3 regions of the Alsobacter sp. SYSU BS001988 genome follow, and region 1 is predicted to be linked to each of the others. Evidence: predicted binding sites of a transcription regulator. Region 1 holds the regulator's gene; each other region holds the start of a gene.
What was found. The regulator LexA, encoded in region 1, represses DNA repair genes until DNA is damaged. The targets are predictions, from matches to a motif close to TGTTCNNNNTGTGTTCNG.
Positions count from the first base shown of each region.

Region 2: the regulator LexA is predicted to act here: its motif matches at 1,405-1,422, upstream of ACYVO7_RS07650 (PA0069 family radical SAM protein).
Region 3: the regulator LexA is predicted to act here: its motif matches at 1,443-1,460, upstream of dnaE (DNA polymerase III subunit alpha).

Region 1 covers NZ_JBTAMK010000006.1:103,529-105,788, forward strand. The annotation lists gene ACYVO7_RS13705 (ComEC/Rec2 family competence protein) at 1-676, shown strand, start outside; gene lexA (transcriptional repressor LexA) at 703-1,401, opposite strand; gene ACYVO7_RS13715 (molybdopterin molybdotransferase MoeA) at 1,628-2,260, opposite strand, start outside.
Region 2 covers NZ_JBTAMK010000003.1:122,415-124,674, reverse strand. The annotation lists gene ACYVO7_RS07655 (VOC family protein) at 1-184, opposite strand, end outside; gene ACYVO7_RS07650 (PA0069 family radical SAM protein) at 207-1,343, opposite strand; gene ACYVO7_RS07645 (glycosyltransferase) at 1,509-2,030, shown strand; gene ypfJ (KPN_02809 family neutral zinc metallopeptidase) at 2,034-2,260, opposite strand, start outside.
Region 3 covers NZ_JBTAMK010000019.1:52,133-54,392, reverse strand. The annotation lists gene dnaE (DNA polymerase III subunit alpha) at 1-1,170, opposite strand, end outside; gene ACYVO7_RS23130 (ABC transporter ATP-binding protein) at 1,573-2,260, opposite strand, start outside.

The DNA of each region.
Region 1 (2,260 bases):
GACGCGCCTCGCCGCGCTGGGCGCCGTGGCGCTGGTCCGCGAGGGAGAGGGTTTCCGCATCGAGAGCGAGCGCAGCCCTCAGCGGGACCGGCCTTGGATCCCGCGGCCCGCGGCGCCGCGCGAGCCCAGCGCCAAGGCGCTGGAGGCCGCGGCCGCCGCCCGCGCCCGCGCCGCGCAGGGCGGGACGCCCTCCCATGGCGAGGAAGACGACGAAGCGGCGGTCAGCGCGCCGATGGCTCCTGCTCCCGCACCGCCGGCCCCGAGGGCTCCGGCCGGCGCTCCCGCCCAGCCCGTCCGCAGCCCGCCGGCCGCCGCGCCTGCGGCTGAGGATGGGGGCGCGCAGACGCAGGAGGCGCGCCCGGCCGTGTCGCCGCCTTCGCGCAAAAAGAAAAAGAAGAGCAAGGCCACGAGCGCGCCGTCAGCGCTGGCGCCGGCGGAGCCGCGATCCGCTATTGGCGACGCCGAGCCTGCTGACGCCGCGCAGGCTGACGTCACGCCAGCGCAGGCCAAACCCAGCCAAGGTCCGCAGATCCCGTCGCCCAGAGCCAGGACGACTCGTGCGGCCCGCACCGCGCCGCCCGATCCGCGGACGGAACCGGCGGCGCCTGTCCAGCCGGCCCTGAGCCCCGAGGATGACGCCGATCCCGACCCCGATCCCCTCGACGGGAGAAGGTGACCGGCGCGACGCGTCCGAACCGAGGCTCAGTATTTGCGCAGCAGGCTCACCAGCTTGCCCTGGATGCGCACCCGGTCGGGACCGAGAACGCGGGTTTCGAAGGCCGGGTTGGCGGCTTCGAGCGCGATCGAGGAGCCGCGGCGGCGAAGCCGCTTCAGCGTCGCCTCCTCATCGTCGATCAGGGCGACGATGATGTCGCCATTGTCGGCGTTGTCCTGCTTGCGCAGCACAACGGTGTCGCCGTCGAGGATGCCCGCCTCGATCATCGAATCGCCGCGGACCTCGAGGGCGTAGTGCTCGCCGGAGGAGAGCATGTCCGGCGGCAGGCTGATCGTGTGGCTGCGCGACTGGATGGCCGAGATCGGCGTGCCCGCCGCGATCCTGCCCATCACCGGGATGGACACGTTCTGGTTAGCCTCTTCGCCCAGGACCTTGGGGCGGAGCTTGCCGAGATTGCCCTCGATGACGTTCGGGCTGAAGCGGCCCCGGGGCGCCTGACCCGGCACGGACTGCTCGGGCATCCGCACCACCTCGATGGCGCGCGCCCGGTTGGGCAGCCGGCGGATGAAGCCGCGCTCCTCCAGCGCCATGATGAGGCGGTGGATGCCCGACTTCGATTTCAGGTCCAACGCCTCCTTCATCTCGTCGAAAGAGGGCGGCACGCCGTCCTCGCGCAGGCGATCGTGGATGAAGCGCAGGAGTTCGTGCTGCTTTCGCGTCAACATCGCGCAAGGATCTCCGCTGTCCGACGGCGGCCGGGACCACCCGGCGACTCGTCAAAACAAATCACGAACAAACCATACATGTTCAGCCTGTGTTCCGCAATCGTCCCCCGCGATTCCGTCATGGAGGTCAGGCCGCCGCCCGCGCGGGGCGCGTCGCAGCGTCAGGCCGGCGGGCTTGGAAGCGGTCGGCCCGATGCCGCTGGCGTCGGCCGTCGGGCGCGCCTGCTCAGAGCCTCACGATGCGGCAGGGGTCCCCGGCCTTGCCGGGAGGGGCGTGGGGCTTGCGCACCAGGAGGCAGTCGGCTTGCGCCAGCACCCGCAGCATCGATGAATCCTGGCGCCCGAAGGGCGTGGCGCGGAGCTCGCCGCCGGGTCCGCGCTCCAGCGTCGCGCGCAGGTAGTCCTGGCGCGAGTCGTTGGCCGCGACGTCGGCGCCGAGCGTCGCCGTCTCGGTGACGTCGGCCCCGGCTTTCGGGTCGCCCTGGAGCGCGCGGATCAGTGGAGCGAGGAAGAGCCGGCCGCACACGATGGACGAGACCGGGTTGCCCGGCAGGCCCAGGATGGCCATGCCCTGCATGCGGCCGAAGATCAGGGGCTTTCCGGGCCGCATGGCGATGCGCCAGAAGCCCAGCGTCATGCCGCGCCGGGTCAGTGCGGACTGCACGAGGTCGTGGTCGCCCACCGAGGCGCCGCCGAGGGTCACCAGCACGTCCGCTTTCGCCGCCATCGCGGCCTCGATGGCCTCTTCCAGCGCCTGGAAGCTGTCGCCCGCGATGCCGAGATCGACAGGCGTTCCTCCGGCCCGGCGGACCATGCCGGCGATCGCATAGGTGTTGGAGGCGACGATCTGGTCCGGCCT
Region 2 (2,260 bases), on a different contig from region 1:
CGAGGTCGCGGGCGAGGTCGCCGCGGCCATAGAGCGACAGCACGATTCCGCCCAGGTCGAAGAAGGACGCCTCGGGCTGGCTCGCCGAAGACAGCGGCCATCCCAGCGCCTGGTAGAAGCGGGTCGCCGCGGCGACGTCCGCCACGGCGAGCGTGATCAGGCTGATGCGGGGCGCGACGGCCATTCTGGATCCCCCTCGGCGTCCCTCAGAACAAAGTGAGCTGCTCGCCGGCGCGCTTGGGCGGCGTGAACAGGTCGGTCCGCAGCTTCAGGCGGCGCTTGTTCAGTTCGAGCTTTTCGGCGGCGATCTCGAAGCGGCGGCCGATCATCCACGCATAGGGCCCGTCTCCGGTCATCCGCTCCCCCCACTTGGCGTCATAGTCCTTTCCGCCGCGGGTGGACCGGATCAGCGACAGCACGTGCCGAAGCTTGCCGGGATGATGCTCCAGGAGCCATTCGCGGAAAAGGTCGCGCACCTCGTGCGGCAGGCGAAGCAGCACGTAGCCGGCCTCGCGGGCGCCGGCCGCCGCCGCGGCCGCCAGGATGGCCTCGATCTCCGGATCGTTCACGGCCGGGATGATCGGCGCCACCATCACGGAAGCCGGCACGCCCGCCTGCGAGAGCTGGCGGATGGCGTCCAGGCGCTTCGCCGGGGTCGCGGCGCGCGGCTCCATCGTGCGGGCGAGCTTGGGGTCGAGCGTGGTGATCGAGAGCGCCACCTTGGCGAGGCCCTTCTCGGCCATGGGCCCGAGGATGTCGATGTCGCGGGTGACCAGGGCCGACTTGGTGACGATGCCGACCGGATGGTTGGCGCGGGAGAGCACCTCCAGGATCGAGCGCATTACGCGATGCTCGCGCTCGATGGGCTGGTAGGGATCGGTGTTGGTGCCGATCGCGATCGTGCGCGGAGAATAGCCCTGCGCCGACAGCTCCCGCTCCAGGAGTTCGGCGGCTCCCTGCTTGACGAACAGCTTGGATTCGAAATCGAGGCCGGGCGACAGCCCCATATAGGCGTGCGTGGGCCGGGCGAAGCAGTACACGCAGCCATGCTCGCAGCCCCGGTAGGGGTTGATCGAGCGATCGAAGGAGATGTCGGGCGATTCGTTGCGGGTGATGACGGTCTTGGCCTTCTCGGCGATCACCTGCGTGACGAAGGCCGGCAGGTCTTCCGACGAGCCCCAGCCGTCGTCCTCGACCACGCGCGCGATAGGCTCGAAGCGCCCCGACTTGTTGGAGACCGCGCCCCGCCCGCGACGGCGCCCGGCGTCGACCAGGTCGGCCTCGTTGACGCCGTCGCCGATTTGATAGTTGAGGGGCCGGGGTTCAGGCCGGAGCTTCAGCATCGGCTGATTCCAATTTGTGAACAGAGGGAGAACAGACACCGGAACGAGGCCTTTGGCAAGATGTTCCTGCCCTGTTCTCCTCCGCTCCACCCACGGTGGCCCTTTCCACCCAGGGTGGCCCTTCCCCGCGTTCCTCAACCCGGTCGACCGTGCTAAGGCCCGCGCATGCTGACGGTGATGATCCCGGCGCTCGACGACGAGCCCGCCTTGCTCGACACGATCGCCGCGCTGGTCCCGGCGGCGGCGGAGGGCGTGGTGCGCGACGTGATTCTGATCGCCCCCGAGACGACGGGCTTCGTGGCCGTCGTGGCGGACGCGGCCGGCTGCGCGCTCGTCCGGGCGGAGGGCGGCAGGCCGGAGATGCTGGCCGCCGGCGCCGCCTCGGCCCGCTGCGCGTGGTCGCTGGTCATCGAGCCTGGTCTCGTCCCGGCGGGCGGCTGGATGGACGAGGCCGCCGACTTCCTGGCCGGCTCGCCCGACGGGGCGCGTGGCGCCGCGTTCACGCTCACGCCGCGTGGGGGACGCGGTCGCCTCAGGGCCATGCTGGCCAATGGCGGCGCCAGCCTGCTCGGCCGGCCCCATCCGGCCGCCGCCCTGATCGTGGCGACCGAACGGCTCGCCGCGCGCAATCTGCCGCGGGTGGTGCGGCTCGCCAGCCCGATGATCGACCGCCGGGGCCGGCGCTAGCCCTCAGAGCCGTTGCGTCTGGAAGGTGTTGCAGGTCCTCACGTCGCCGTTCTTGAGCCCGGTCATCAGCCAGCGCACCCGCTGCTCCGACGAGCCGTGGGTGAAGCTGTCGGGCACCGCATAGCCCTGGCTCTGGCGCTGCAGGCGGTCGTCGCCGATGGCGGTCGCGGCCGCCACGGCCTGGCGCACGTCGTTCTCGTCGATATTGCTGCGGCGCTGGTTCATCTTGT
Region 3 (2,260 bases), on a different contig from region 1:
GACCAGCGAGCCGGCGCCCGATCCGCGGCCGGGCCCGACCGGGATGTCCTGCGCCTTCGCCCACTTGATGAAGTCCGCGACGATCAGGAAGTAGCCTGGATATTTCATCCGCTCGATGACGGAGAGCTCGAAGTCGAGCCGCTGGCGGTAGTCGTCCTCGGTGAGCCCCGGCGCGATCCCGTGCGCCTCGATCCGGCGCGTCAGGCCCTCCTGGGCTTGGCGGCGCAGCTCGGCCGCCTCCTCGGCGACGACCAGCGCGGGGTCCTCGTGGTCGCCGGTGGTGAAGCGCGGCAGGATCGGCTTGCCGGTGCGCGGCCGATAGCTGCAGCGCATCGCGATCTCGATGGTGTTGGAGGCGGCCTCCGGCAGGTCGCGGAAGATCTCCACCATCTCGGCGCGCGTCTTGAAGGCGTGGTCCGGCGTCACCCGCCGCCGCTCCGGATCCGACACCAGCCGACCGTCCGCGATCGCCAGCAGGGCGTCGTGGGCCTCGTAGTCGTCCGGCTTCGGGAAATAGGGCTCGTTGGTCCCCACCAGGGGCAGGCGCCGGGCGTAGGCGAGATCGATGAGGTCGTTCTCGACCCCGCGCTCGCTGTCGACGCCATGGCGCTGGATCTCGACATAGAGCCGGTCGCCGAAGGCCTGCGCCAGCAGGTCGAGCCGCGCGCCCGCGAGGTCCAGCTGCCCGGCCGCAATGGCCTTGTCGATGGGGCCGTCCGGTCCGCCCGTCAGCGCGATCAGGCCCTGCGAGCAGGCCAGCAGTTCGGCGACCTGGACATGCGGCGGCTCGCCGGGCGCGGGGCCCATATAGGCGCGGGACGCCAGGAGCATCAGGTTGGCGTAGCCGGCCGCGTCGGCGGCCAGCAGGACCAGCGTGGGCCTGGTCGGGACCGTCAGCCCCCTCCCCGGCTTGTCGTCGCCCATCTCCACCGAGAGCTCGACGCCGGTGATGGGCTGCACGCCGGCGGCCGACAACTTCTCGGAGAATTCCAGGGCGCCGAACAGGTTGTTGCTGTCCGTCAGGGCCAGCGCCGGCATGCGGTCCTTGATGGCGAGCTTCTTCAAATCGTCGATGCGCAGCGAGCCTTCCAGCAGCGAGAAGGAAGAGTGCACGTGCAGGTGCACGAAACCGACATCGCCCAGAACCCGACTCACGCTGAAGCCTCCCATCGCCGCGGCAGCACTCTCTCCGCCCTCGCGGGTGCGGTCCAGCGGACCGCGCGCCGCGGCTGTTGACGAGGGACGGTCCCGTTCCTTTTCCCGGCGCCCCGCTGCAACGGCGCCACCCCGCCCGCCGGCCGGCTCGTCGCAGGGGGCGCTTCATCTCAGGCAGGGAAGGCGTTGGCCCAGACCAGGATGGTGGCGGCGAAGGAGCTCAGGGCGGCGAGCTCGGCGATGTCGGCGATCAGCGTACGGACCATGATGTGCCTCCGTTCTCTTGATGAACCCATCATGTTCCGTTTTTGTTCGCTGCGCAACGGCGTCCCGCGACGACGGCCCCCTCGGGCGCGGAACTCCTCTTTCAGTGGTTAATCGGGCCGCCCGGCGGCCGTTAACGCCGGGCGGAACGCCTCAGGCGAGCTCGACCACGACGCCGTCCCGGATGGTCACGCGCCGGTCCATCTGGGCGGCGAGGTCGAGATTGTGGGTCGCCACGATGGCGGCGAGCCCCGTCTCCTTCACCAGCCGGGTGAGGATGTCGAAGACGTGCCGCGAGGTCTTCGGGTCGAGGTTGCCGGTCGGCTCGTCGGCCAGCAGAACGCGGGGCGCATTGGCCACGGCGCGGGCCAGCGCGACGCGCTGCTGCTCGCCGCCGGAGAGCTCGGCCGGACGATGCTTCAGCCGCTCGCCCAGTCCCAGATAGGTGAGGAGGCCGGTCGCCCTCTCGACCGCGTCCCGCCGGGCGAGCCCGCGGATGAGCTGCGGCAGCATGACGTTCTCCAGCGCGGTGAACTCGGGCAGGAGGTGGTGCGACTGGTAGACGAACCCGATCGCGTTGCGGCGCATCGCCGTGCGCTCGTCGTCCGCCAGCGACACCGTGCCGACCTTGTCGACATAGACCTCGCCGGCGTCGGGCTTCTCTAGCAGGCCGGCGATCTGCAGCAGGGTCGATTTGCCCGTCCCGGACGGCGCGATCAGGGCGACGGACTGCCCGGCCCACACCGCGAGATCGGCCCCGCGCAGGATCTCCAGCGCGCCGGCACCTTCCTTGAAGCGGCGCTGCACCTGGTAGAGATAGAGCGCCGGGTAGTCGTCCTTG